4 regions of the Butyrivibrio sp. AE3004 genome follow, and region 4 is predicted to be linked to each of the others. Evidence: predicted binding sites of a transcription regulator. Region 4 holds the regulator's gene; each other region holds the start of a gene.
The links. The regulator HrcA, encoded in region 4, represses chaperone genes, less so after heat shock. The targets are predictions, from matches to a motif close to TGTTAGCACTCNNNNNNNNNGAGTGCTAACA.
Positions count from the first base shown of each region.

Region 1: htpG (molecular chaperone HtpG) is a predicted target of HrcA. The motif match lies at 1,668-1,698, and genes of this name have one in related genera.
Region 2: BV60_RS0111575 (co-chaperone GroES) is a predicted target of HrcA. The motif match lies at 1,656-1,686, and genes of this name have one in related genera.
Region 3: clpB (ATP-dependent chaperone ClpB) is a predicted target of HrcA. The motif match lies at 1,763-1,793, and genes of this name have one in related genera.

Region 1 covers NZ_JNLQ01000002.1:1,176,908-1,180,114, reverse strand. The annotation lists gene htpG (molecular chaperone HtpG) at 1-1,522, opposite strand, end outside; gene BV60_RS0108360 (methyl-accepting chemotaxis protein) at 1,884-3,207, shown strand, end outside.
Region 2 covers NZ_JNLQ01000002.1:1,963,005-1,966,211, forward strand. The annotation lists gene groL (chaperonin GroEL) at 1-1,035, opposite strand, end outside; gene BV60_RS0111575 (co-chaperone GroES) at 1,325-1,609, opposite strand; gene BV60_RS0111580 (metallophosphoesterase family protein) at 1,752-2,648, opposite strand; gene BV60_RS0111585 (hypothetical protein) at 2,781-3,083, shown strand; gene BV60_RS0111590 (glycoside hydrolase family 3 protein) at 3,153-3,207, opposite strand, start outside.
Region 3 covers NZ_JNLQ01000002.1:2,555,087-2,558,293, reverse strand. The annotation lists gene clpX (ATP-dependent Clp protease ATP-binding subunit ClpX) at 1-219, shown strand, start outside; gene yihA (ribosome biogenesis GTP-binding protein YihA/YsxC) at 311-922, shown strand; gene BV60_RS0114040 (HdeD family acid-resistance protein) at 1,040-1,696, shown strand; gene clpB (ATP-dependent chaperone ClpB) at 1,886-3,207, shown strand, end outside.
Region 4 covers NZ_JNLQ01000002.1:3,006,870-3,010,076, forward strand. The annotation lists gene dnaK (molecular chaperone DnaK) at 1-450, opposite strand, end outside; gene grpE (nucleotide exchange factor GrpE) at 563-1,231, opposite strand; gene hrcA (heat-inducible transcriptional repressor HrcA) at 1,252-2,316, opposite strand; gene BV60_RS23240 (DUF6465 family protein) at 2,474-3,022, opposite strand; gene BV60_RS0115925 (pyridoxal phosphate-dependent aminotransferase) at 3,113-3,207, opposite strand, start outside.

The DNA of each region.
Region 1 (3,207 bases), 1.8 Mb from region 4:
GGGGCTCTTTTTCCTTATCGTCTTCCTTGGAATCCGTGTTAGCTTCACCCTCGCCATTTACTGCATTTCCGTTTTCATCAACAACCTCGGCCTCAACCTTATTACCGTTTTCATCCTTAGCTTCTTCTGCTGCAGCAGCCTCTTCAGCTTCCTTATTGATCTGAAGAGCTTCGGGAAGTGTTAAATATTTGCCGTCAAGGTTCTTGAAAAGAATATAATCATTCATCTTCTCACAGAACTTGTCATCCTTTAAGCAGCCATACTTAATGAAAGGTGAGATATCTTCCCAATATTTGTCATAGTTTTCCTTATCGGTTTTGCAAAGACCTGCAAGCTTCTCAGCCACCTTCTTGGAAATGTAATCTGAGATTTTCTTAACAAAACCATCATTCTGAAGTGCGCTTCTTGAAACGTTAAGAGGCAGGTCAGGACAATCGATAACTCCCTTAAGAAGCATTAAATATTCAGGTATAACTTCCTTTATATTATCAGCAATGAATACCTGGTTATTGTACAGCTTTATCACACCTTCAGCGGATTCAAACTCCATGTTGATCTTGGGGAAGTAAAGAATACCCTTTAAGTTGAAAGGATAATCCATGTTGAGGTGAATCCAGAAAAGAGGCTCCTTATAATCTCTGAAAACTTTTCTGTAAAACTCCTTATACTCATCATCGGTACAATCCTTGGGTGTCTTAGCCCAAAGAGGATGAGTATCGTTAAGAAGCTGAGGTCTTCTGCGGATCTTAAGCTTTTTCTCCTCTTCCTTCTTCTCTTCACCTTCTTTACCGGAATCGGTATTAGTCTCTTCCTTTTTCTCCGGCTCAATAACTTCAATTACAATATCGTCATCGCGTTTCTCTGATTCCTTTATTGTCTCAGTGCCTTCTTCGTTCTCTCTGCTAAGGTAAATCTCATAAGGCATAAATGAACAGTATTTCTCTATTACTTCACGAGCCTTATACTCATTGCAGAACTCAAGGCAGTCATCTGAAAGATGAAGTGTGATGGTTGTACCCACTTCCTTCTTTTCGCCGTCCTTCATCTCAAAATCAGATCCGCCGTCACAGGTCCAGTGTACTGATGCAGCATCTGATTTATATGAAAGTGTATCTATTTCAACATAATCGGAAACCATAAATGTTGAGTAAAATCCAAGTCCGAAATGTCCTATAATCTGGTCAGCATTTGCTTTATCCTTGTACTTGTTAAGGAAGTCCGTAGCACCGGAAAAAGCTACCTGGTTAATGTATTCCTCAACCTCTTCGGCTGTCATACCGATACCGTTATCTATAATCTTGATAGTCTTTTCCTTATCATTAAGAACAATATCCACACGGGGCTTAAAGCCATCGGGAAGTGTGTACTCACCCATCATGTCCATCTTGCGGATCTTGGTGATGGCATCACATGCATTTGAAACCACTTCTCTGTAAAAAATATCATGATCCGAATACAACCATTTCTTTATTATAGGGAACATGTTCTCAGAATTGATTGAAAGATTACCTCTTTTTTCCATTTGTATTGCCTCCGTAAATCATCGCAGTTACAAAATATATTATCCTGCGTTTTTCATATATTAAGGTGGATATATCAATGTTCTATTAGTTGTAGAATACCCACAAATATGAGTTTAAAACTGACCACGTTAAATGTCAATAAAAAATTAGCACTCAATCAAAATGAGTGCTAACAAAATGGTCTCAAATTTATATTTTTATGCATAATTTAACAAAACCAGCCATTTTTATAATATAGATTAAATAATTATAAACTGCCTTACAATTCTATAAACTCCATTTAATATTATGTTATTTCGTCTAAAATGATATTAGTAGAAAAAACATTAAGTGGCTAAGGCCGCGCATGGAGGTTATGATATGGCAGGTAGAAATAATACAAAAGTAAAGAAAAGTATTAGTAAAACTCTTCTGATAAGCCTTATGCCGATCATTGTAATTGGTATTGTGGCTATCATCATGTTCCTGACGCTGAGTGCAAAGAGCACCATTACAGAAATCACTCTTATGGATCTTGCCGCAGAAACCAAAGCAAATGCTTTAGATCTTGGCACTCCTTTCAAAATGCTTACAGCAAAATTCGGTGAATACTGCGACACAATGGAGCAGGTTCCTTTTGAAGATCATGACGCAATGTTAAAATATATTGAGCCCTCTGCTGAGTATAAGGCAGTCGAAAACTCCGGTATTTATATCGGCTTCTCAGATGATACATATATATTTGCTAATCACTCTGTTCAGGATTCATCCTGGAAACCGACAGAGCGCGAATGGTACAAACAGGGCCTTGGAAACGAAACCTTTGTAACAACAGATCCTTATGTGGATTCATCAACAAACTCACTTTGTGTAACCTTCGTGCGACAGAATGACTTTTACAATGGTGAATTTGGTGTCTGTGCTGCTGACGTATTTCTTACAGATCTTCAGAGCTCCGTATCAGAGTTAAAGCCCATGAAAACCGGTGGTTCCATGGTCATGGGTGGAGATTACATTATTTCATTCTTTGATAGTTCATTAAACGGAGTCAGGATTTCCGAAGCAAATAATGCATACTTAACAGAACTTAAGGCTTATGTTGAAAGCGGTTCCGAAGAGCCTATACTCATTAAGCAGGATGGTTCAAGTGACGAGTATTATATCTGTGCATATCCGATTCAGGGAACTCCCTGGACTCTTATTTCCTCAATAAGTAAGAATGAAGTACAGGCTTCCTCAAATAGATTCATGAGAATTGCCATGATTGCAATGATTCTTCTTATTGCCCTTATTGTTATCGTAATTCTCTTTACAATAAACAGAGTAATCACAAAGCCTGTTAAAGGTCTTTCAGAAAGCATCCTTAAGATTTCAGGCGGTGATTTCACTACCAAGATGCCTGCAGACAAAGGTGATGAGATCGGTCTTATCAGTAAAGAGATGGACAATTATGTTCATATCATGAACACAACCATCAATTCCATTCAGAGTAAGGCTGAACAGTTGAAAATGGACTCCTCCTCTTCAAGAGATGCTTCCGGTAAAATGTCAGAAGGCGCAAATGAGCAGTCCATCTCAATGGGCCAGATTCAGACTACCATGGATGATATCGCAAATGCAGTAAGTGAGCTTGCAAACAATGCAACACAGCTTGCAGGTGCTGTTGCAGATCTTACAGACAGCGGAACACGAACCAATGAGATCA
Region 2 (3,207 bases), 1.0 Mb from region 4:
AGCGATTCTAGCTTCAATTTCCTTCTTTTCACCAAGGCCGTCAACAATAGTTGTCTTTTCCTTTTCAACTTTGATGCTCTTAGCACGTCCAAGATCAGCCATAGTTGTATCCTTAAGCTCAAGACCAAGATCAGAGCTGATTACTTTACCGCCTGTAAGAATTGCGATATCTTCAAGCATAGCCTTTCTTCTGTCACCGTAACCGGGTGCCTTAACAGCTACTACATTGAATGTACCACGAAGCTTGTTAACAATAAGAGTTGTAAGTGCTTCACCATCAACATCCTCAGCAATAATAAGGAGCTTAGCACCTGTCTTAACGATTTCCTCAAGAAGAGGAAGGATATCCTGAATGTTAGAAATCTTCTTATCTGTGATAAGGATATAAGGATCATCAAGATTTGCTTCCATCTTATCCATATCTGTAGCCATGTATGCGGAAATATATCCACGATCAAACTGCATACCTTCTACAAGGTCGAGTTCTGTAAGCATTGTCTTGGATTCTTCGATTGTTATAACGCCATCGTTTGAAACCTTTTCCATAGCATCAGCAATCATCTGTCCAACTTCATCATCACCTGATGAAACAGCAGCAACTCTCATTATCTGATCCTTGCCCTTAACCTTTGTAGCCATTTTACTGATAGATGCAACAGCTGCATCTGTAGCTTTCTTCATACCTTTTCTGAGAACGATCGGGTTAGCACCTGCTGCAAGGTTCTTAACACCTTCATTGATCATAGCCTGTGCAAGAACTGTAGCTGTTGTTGTACCATCACCTGCTACATCATTTGTCTTTGTAGCAACTTCTTTAACAAGCTGAGCACCCATGTTCTCATAAGCATCTTCAAGTTCGATTTCTTTTGCGATTGTAACACCGTCGTTTGTAATTGTAGGTGCACCGTAGCTCTTATCAAGAACTACGTTTCTACCCTTAGGTCCGATTGTTACTCTAACTGTATCTGCAAGCTTATTAACGCCTTCTACCATAGCTGTGCGAGCGTCAGCGCCGTACTTAATTGTCTTTGCCATTTTAAATTGCCTCCGTTTATTATTGTTTCCCCTCATCCGCCCTTCGGGCACCTTCTCCCCAAGGAGAAGGCATCGATGAAACTCTTATTGGGTTATAGATAATAATCTGCTTAACGATCAAACTGTTATTGGATTATTGATGATAATCTGCTTAACGGTCAAACTGTTATTGGATTATTGATAATAATCTGCTTAACGATCAAACTGTTATTGGATTATTGATGATAATCTGCTTAACGGTCAAACTGTTATTGGATTATTGATGATAATCTGCTTAACGGTCAAACCATTACTTGATTATTGCAAGAATATCATTCTGCTTAACAATGATGTAGGTTACGTCATCCAGTTTAACTTCTGTTCCGGCATATTTTGAATAGATAACATTATCGCCCTGCTTAACCTGCATCTTAACTTCCTTACCGTCTACGATACCGCCGGGACCTACAGCAATAACCTCTGCCTGCTGTGGCTTCTCCTTCTCAGCACCGGGAAGTACGATTCCTGATTTAGTAGTCTCCTCAGCTTCAAGTGCCTTAAGTACGACTCTGTCTGCAAGTGGTTCTAACTTCATTATAATAGCCTCCTTTATATTTCAATTCTATAATTGACTCTGATATTGTTAGCACTCATTAGTTTTGAGTGCTAATCACTAAAAATTATATTACCACACAGATAAAAAAATGCAATACCCATTGGCATATTATTTAATTAAGTCACTCGTTGTTTCTTGGTCTCGGAATATCCTTCCCAGATAAATCAATATAATTCTGTTTGAGTGCTTCTGCCCAAAACTTCTCGGGAATATTGGGCCATCTTACGATTCCTCTTTCGGCTTCACAAAGTCTCATTGCCTGTAACAGCACTGCTTCGCTAAGATCAATTCCAGTCCTTATAGTGTGCATTGTTATCGCTGCCCAGGCCGGTGCATATTCAGTAAGACCGGTTGTTTGAAACATTTTTATGATTTCATGTCTGTCATACTTAACCTGGACAAGTTCTTCTTCCCAGCCACTTTTTGAACTGTGTATAATAGCAAATTCAGCATAGCAGTTCTTGTTTCTCGGAAGCCCGAGAGTTCCGGGATTAACAGCTCTTTTTCCCCTGTATAAAAAGCTCTCCTGAATATGTGTATGTCCATGCAAAAGCATATCTGTTTTCATTTTATTCAGCGTTCTTTTTGTGTTTCTCTTCTCTCCAAGTAAAAGCTCTGCTACTTCTGTAGGTGAACCATGGCAATATTCAAAACCATGAGCTCCCTTTGGATTCCATATACCGTATATAGGGAGTTTTTCAAAAAAGTCTAAATCTTTACCCGTCAGCCGTTCGTATGTAAAAAGAAGTGATCCGCTTCCGGAACCTCTCCCCCATCCTTCTTCACCGTTTTTTCTATAATTAAGCATATACTCTTCACGGTTTCCTCTGACTATGTAACAGGTAAAATACTTCTGCAAAACATAAATAAGTTCCATTGTCTTCTCAACACCGGGACAATCTGAAATGAAATCTCCCAGTAATATATAATTTGTTATGCCTTTACCCATACAATAGTCCACGCATGCCTGTAGTGCGGAACTGTTTCCGTGAATATCACTAAATACCGCTATATCCAACGATTTCTCCTCATCTTTTCCTAAGTTTTTTATACTTTTATTATAAGTAGTTTATAGTCAAAAAAAAGCCTCTGTGCGAAAATATATTCGTAGTCCTTAATTAAGATGATTTTTACTATATGGAGGCTGCTTATGGCTGGTAATCGTGAAGATTTAATCCGTTCACTTGCAGGAGTGATGGGAATGAGTGGCGAACAAAAAAAGAAAGATTCCCACTTTGATCCAACCACAGGAACATTATACTGTGGAAGTAAAGTTTTCTCTCAAACTGATATAGCTGATGCAAAAAAATTTTGCGAGAATAATATGAAAAAAATGGCAGAACTACGCGATAATGCAGAAATGTATTATGAAATTGCAGCTTCCGCAATCGAACTGCTCCAGCAGGACAGCATTAAAAATGGTGGAAAAATGGTAGTAAAAGAACAGCCATAAAATACCCTTATGTTAATAATTCGCCCCGAAGTATCCGAATGATACTCCGGGGCCTTTTAATTTGTTTTGTTAATCTATTCTCATTATAAGCGTCAAAATGTTCTTTGCAGCTGTGTTCAATTCC
Region 3 (3,207 bases), 450 kb from region 4:
GATGCGATTGAAAAGATTGCAGAGCTTGCACATGAGAGAAAGACAGGTGCGAGAGGACTCAGATCCATTATGGAAAAGGCTATGATGGATGTTATGTACGAGATTCCTTCAGATGATGACATATGCGAATGTGTAGTTACTGAAGAATCGGTTAAGGGTACTTCAAGTCCGCTTATCGTTTACAAGGACGAGGTTAAGAGACTTAAACCTGCAAAATAAAAAGAATGATTTTGAAGTGGGGATGAACCTGCTTAAACTACAGGCAGAGATGTAATGCATCCCTGCCTGTACTATTATTAGTGAGGATTATATGGTAATAAAGAAAGTAAACTTAGAAACAGTAATCGGCATAACAAGTAAACTCCCTCAGAACGATAAGCCTGAGTTTGCGTTTGCCGGAAAGAGTAATGTAGGAAAGTCTTCTCTGATCAACGGACTTATGAATCGTAAGCATTACGCCCGTGTGAGCCAGGAACCCGGAAAAACTCAGACCATAAATTATTACAACATAAACAATGAGTTTTACCTTGTGGATCTGCCTGGATACGGTTTCGCGAAAGTTCCTGATTCGGTTAAGAAACAGTGGGGCAAGATGATCGAGAATTATCTGAATAAGTCTGTGATGTTAAAACAGGTATTTCTTCTGATAGATATCCGTCACGAGCCTTCTGCAAATGACAAAATGATGTATGACTGGATAGTTGCATCAGGAGCTGAACCTATTATCATAGCCACAAAGTCGGATAAGATTAAAAACAGTCAGATAGAAAAACATCTGAATATGATAAAAGAAACCCTTGGAATGCCGGAGGATGGGATCCTGCTTCCTTTTTCTGCTCAGAGCAAGGCGGGAAGAGAAGAAATATACGAAGTGATGGATAAGCTTCTCGAGGAGTGCAGGCCACAGGAAGAAGAACAATAAACAGAATAATTTATGGACTCTTGAATTTAAAAACGTAAATGCGTTCATAAATCTGAGATTTATGGCAAAAGCGAAACGTAGACTATAATAATTGCTGATAGACTGGGGATGAGAAATATGGGATTTTTCGTAAAGCTAAAAAGGAATTTTTTCTTGGATGCAATAATTCTTATACTTGTTGGAGCGGTTCTTATTTTTCTTCCGGGAACTACGCTTAATATACTGACCAAAGCGATTGGAATCATGGTGCTTTCTGCAGGCGTGATTTCTGTTATAACCAGCATCGTGTCAAAAAATCAGAATGTTATAACAAGAAACAGCTCGTTGGGATTCGGGCTGGTGATAGCGGTTGTTGGTGCCTGGATTTTGCTTAATCCGACATTTTTTGAATCAATTATTCCTGTTATTGCAGGAGTTATCATGCTGTTTAGTGGCCTGATGAATCTTGGGGAGACATTAAGTCTTGGAAAAAGCAGCTATAAGAACTGGTGGGTAGCTCTTATACTTGCGTTTATAACAGTTGGCGTTGGCGCATATCTGCTGCTTAATCCTGTGGCATCAATGCAATACGTTGTGCAGATAATAGGAGCAGCTCTTGCTTATAACGGTGTTTCAAATCTGTGGATAGTATCAAGAATCCACAAGGTTGATAAGGAAGCCAGAAAAGAGATTGTAGACGGTGATGCCAGGGAAGTAGAGTGGGAAGACAGACCGGCAGCCGGTAAAGTAGATAAAAATGAAATAATTGATGTTGAAAGTAAAGATATCGACTAATAATGCATGAAGCCCCGGCTCTTTAGATGGAATAAAGAGTCGGGATTTTTGTTGCCGGCCCAAAATTATTAGCACTCTCTATTGACGAGTGCTAATAATCGTGTTATAACAGTTGTAGAACAGCATGTAATACGAATGACAATATATCAGTAAGAATAAGACTACTAACCGGCGAGTGAGGTGATAGTTATGAAGATAGATAGATTTACACAAAAATCAATTGAAGCTATCCAGAACATGGAGAAAGTCGCACTTGATTACGGCAATCAGGAGATTGAACAGGAACATCTGCTATACAGTCTGCTGACCATAGAGGATAGCATTGTTCCTAAGCTCATTGAGAAGATGGGAATAGACAATGATGTTTTCTTAAATAGAGTTGATGAAGCTCTGAAAAAGAGGACTAAGGTTCAGGGTGGAAAACCCTATGTGGGAGCCGACCTTAATAAGGTGCTTCTAAAGAGTGAGGATGAGATGAAGGCAATGGGCGACGAATATGTGTCTGTTGAGCATATTTTACTTGCTATGCTTCATTATCCAAATCGAGAGATCATAAATATTTTCCAGGCCTTTGGCATAGACAGGAACAGATTTTTGCAGGCCCTTTCAGAGGTCAGGGGAAATCAGAAGGTTACATCCGATAACCCCGAGGCAACCTACGACACACTGGAAAAATACGGAACAGAGCTTGTGGCAAAGGCAAAAGCACAAAAGCTTGAGCCTGTGATCGGAAGAGATGCGGAGATCAGAAACGTTATAAGGATTCTTTCGAGAAAGACAAAGAACAATCCTGTGCTTATCGGTGAACCCGGCGTTGGTAAAACTGCAGTTGTAGAAGCTTTGGCTCAGAGAATTGCTGAAGGGGATGTTCCGCAGGGACTTATTGATAAAAAGATTTTCTCACTCGATATGGGAGCTCTTGTTGCAGGAGCAAAGTACAGAGGCGAGTTTGAAGAAAGACTTAAAGCCGTGCTTCAGGATGTCAAGGAATCTGACGGCGAGATCATTCTTTTCATAGATGAGCTTCATACAATTGTGGGAGCAGGTAAAACTGACGGCGCACTTGATGCCGGAAATATGTTAAAACCCATGCTTGCTAGAGGTGAGCTTCATTGCATAGGTGCAACAACTCTTAATGAGTACAGACAATATATTGAGAAGGATGCGGCTCTTGAGAGACGTTTCCAGCCGGTAATGGTATCTGAGCCTACGGTTGAGGATACGATAAGCATCCTCAGAGGCTTGAAGGAACGCTACGAGGTTTATCACGGTGTCAAGATTATGGACTCGGCGCTGGTCAGTGCAGCGACCCTCAGTAACAGATATATTTCAGACAGATTCCTTCCCGACAAGGCAATTGACCTTGTGGATGAGGCATGTGCTCTTATTAAGACAGAAATGGATTCGATGCCTGCAGAACTTGATGAGCTTAACAGAAAAATTATGCAGATGCAGATTGAGGAAACAGCACTTAAGAAAGAAGATGACTCACTAAGCAGAGAAAGACTTGC
Region 4 (3,207 bases):
TGCTGTAGGCTCATTGATGATACGCTTTACTTCAAGGCCTGCAATCTTACCGGCATCCTTTGTAGCCTGGCGCTGTGCATCATTGAAATATGCGGGAACTGTGATTACTGCCTCTGATACTGTTTCGCCGAGATACTGTTCTGCGTCTGCCTTCAGCTTCTGAAGGATCATAGCTGAAATCTGCTGAGGTGAATACTTCTTGCCATCAATTGTACGGCCGTTATCAGTACCCATATCTCTCTTGATTGATGAAATTGTGTTCTCAGCATTTGTTACAGCCTGACGCTTTGCAGGCTCACCTACAAGACGCTCTCCGTTCTTTGTAAAAGCCACGATTGAAGGTGTTGTTCTTGCACCCTCAGCGTTAGCGATAACTGTGGGCTTACCACCTTCCATAACAGCTACGCAGCTGTTTGTTGTTCCTAAGTCGATACCTATAATCTTACTCATTTTATAATCCTCCGTTTAAATAACTAATAAAATCTAATGAAGTTCTGCTCTCACACTTCGTGTTCGACAGAACTAAGTAGTACACTAAGCTCGAAAATACCTCGCTAAGTGATTACTTAGCAACGGCTACCATGCTGTGTCTAAGCACTGTGTCGTGGAACATATAACCCTTCTGAAGCTCCTGAGCTACGAATCCTTCCTCATACTCTTCGCTGTCAACCTGCATTACTGCATTATGAAAATTCGGATCAAATTCCTTTCCGACAGCCTCTATGGGAGTTACACCAAGATCCTCCATTTGCTTCATAAGCTGCTTGTAAATCATGTTCATTCCGTCCGCAAAAGCAGAACCCTTATCTTCTTCAGGAACAGCAGCCAGTCCCCTCTCGAAGTTATCAACAACGGGCAGTATCTTCTCTAATACATTTGCTGCTCCGTTATCAAACATCTGCGCTTTCTCTTTATCTGTTCTCTTACGGAAATTCTCAAACTCCGCAAGCTGGCGCATATACTTATCCTGCATTTCTTCAAATTTTTCCTTGAAAGGATTCTTTTTCTCTTTTTTACCGAAAAGACCTTTCTTTTCGCCTTCTGCATTTTCAGCTGCACCTTCAGCTGCCTCTTTTGTATTCTCTGCAGAAGCCTCTTCCTCGGCTGCCTCTGCTACCTTATTGGCCGCTTCAGCAACTTCTTTTGCTTTTTCTGCAACTTCCTGTTGAAGCTCCTTTGCTGTCTTCTTTCCGGACTCTGTACCAACGTCCTTCTTTACTTCCTTACTCACTTAAAGCACTCCTTATGGTTCTATTGTTTTTTATATAAATCATCCAGAGCTCTCATCATATTTTTTAGTGCTCCGACAACCTTGTCATAATCCATACGCTTAGGTCCGATGATTCCAACTGTTCCTCTCATTCCCTCGCCCAGATCATATGTAGCGGTAACCACACTGCAATCTCTCATGGACTGGACAGGCGATTCATTACCTATATAAACCTGAATTCCGGTTTCTTCCGTACTTGACTGAAGTGTATTCTCTACAAGACTTGTAAGATCACTCTTGTCTTCAAAAGTTGTAATAAGATCACTGGCTCTTTCTCTGTCAGCAAGCTCGGGATATCTGAAAATATTATTTGCTCCGCTTGTATAAATCTGAAGATCTTCATCTTCTGTTATAGCCTCCGCAGCAGCATCTATTATCTTTCCCAAAATGTCGCTGTGAATTCCGGCTTCCTGTTTCATAGCCGCTACAAGGCCAAGATTTATATCTTCTACCGAAAGTCCTCCAAGTCTGGTGTTCAGAAGAATATTCAGCTTCAACATATCGGATTCCGAAAGCTCCTGGTCAGTTTCAACCATTCTGTTCTTTATTACATTTCCTTCTACAACAATAGTTGTTAAAAGATGCTCTTCATCAACTTTTGAAATCTGTACAAATTTAAGCTTGTTTCGCCTTATCATCGGAGCAGAAATCATTGATGCATAATTGGTATCAACCGCAAGCGTCTTTGCCACCTGTTTAAGGAGCTTCTCAAGCTTTTCTTCCTTATCGAGAAGCATCTCCTTCATGTTTTCAACTTCCTGTTCCTTCTCAGAGAGCATCTCATCTACATATACACGATATCCCTGATCCGACGGAATTCTTCCCGCTGAGGTATGCGGCTGTAAAATCAACCCCATCTCCTCCAGATCAGCCATCTCATTCCTTATTGTGGCGGAACTGAGATTCAAATCCGTATATTTTGAAATCGTCCTGCTTCCGACAGGTTCACCGGTCTCGAGGTAATTGCGTACAATTGCATGCAGTATTTTCTTTTTTCTGTCATCCAGTTGCATCTCTTCACCTCTTTCCGTTATGTTAGCACTCATTTGAGTTGAGTGCTAATATCTTCTGACAATAAATTACCACTATAAATAGTAGATGTCAATAAAAAAGAATTACTTAGTATTTTTCTATAAGATAAAAAATCCCTGAGGGAAATTGATCCATCAGGGATTAGTGAATTTATAAAATTATTTCGCACAATTACATGCCAAAGTCTGCGTGAACCTCTCCGTTAACCACGAAGTATACTCTCTCCTCTTCAGGCTTAACATAAAGCTCAAGAGTCTTGATTTCGGAAACATCTCTTCCCATATCATACTGCCATACATTCTTGGCATTCTCAACAAAAGTATCATATGTAACACTCTTATCGGCATACTGAAGAACAATATTGGTCTTGGTTGCAGCAGCCTTTGTAGCTGTAGTCTTTTTTGCTGCAGGCTTTTCTTCCTTAGGCTCAGCCTTCTTTGCAGCAGGCTTTGCTGCTGTTACTTTCTTTACAGCAGGCTTCTTTGCTGCTTCCTTCTTCTCAGCTGCCTTAGGCTCTTCCTTAACAGCTGTTTCTTCTTTCTTTGTTGCAGTCTTTTTAACAGCAGTCTTCTTTGCTGTAGTCTTCTTTTCAGCTGCTTTCTTAACTTCAGCCTTAGGTGTCTCTGCTTTTACTTCTTCTTTCTTTTCTGCAGCAATTACCGGTTTCTTAATAGTTGCTATCGGCTTTAAAGCTGCTTCTCTCAACTTGTCGTCAGCCATATCTCCCTCTCTTTCCATAAGGAACGCTTGCTTTGCGTTTTTGCATTTTTATCATTACGTTTTTGAGTTTAGTACAGTTTCTAAAAAAAGTCAACATTTATGCGCTTTTAGACCTGTTTCAATCCTGTCAATCGCCATTTTAAGCACTTCCATGGACGATGCAAATGAAATTCTCACGAAACCGG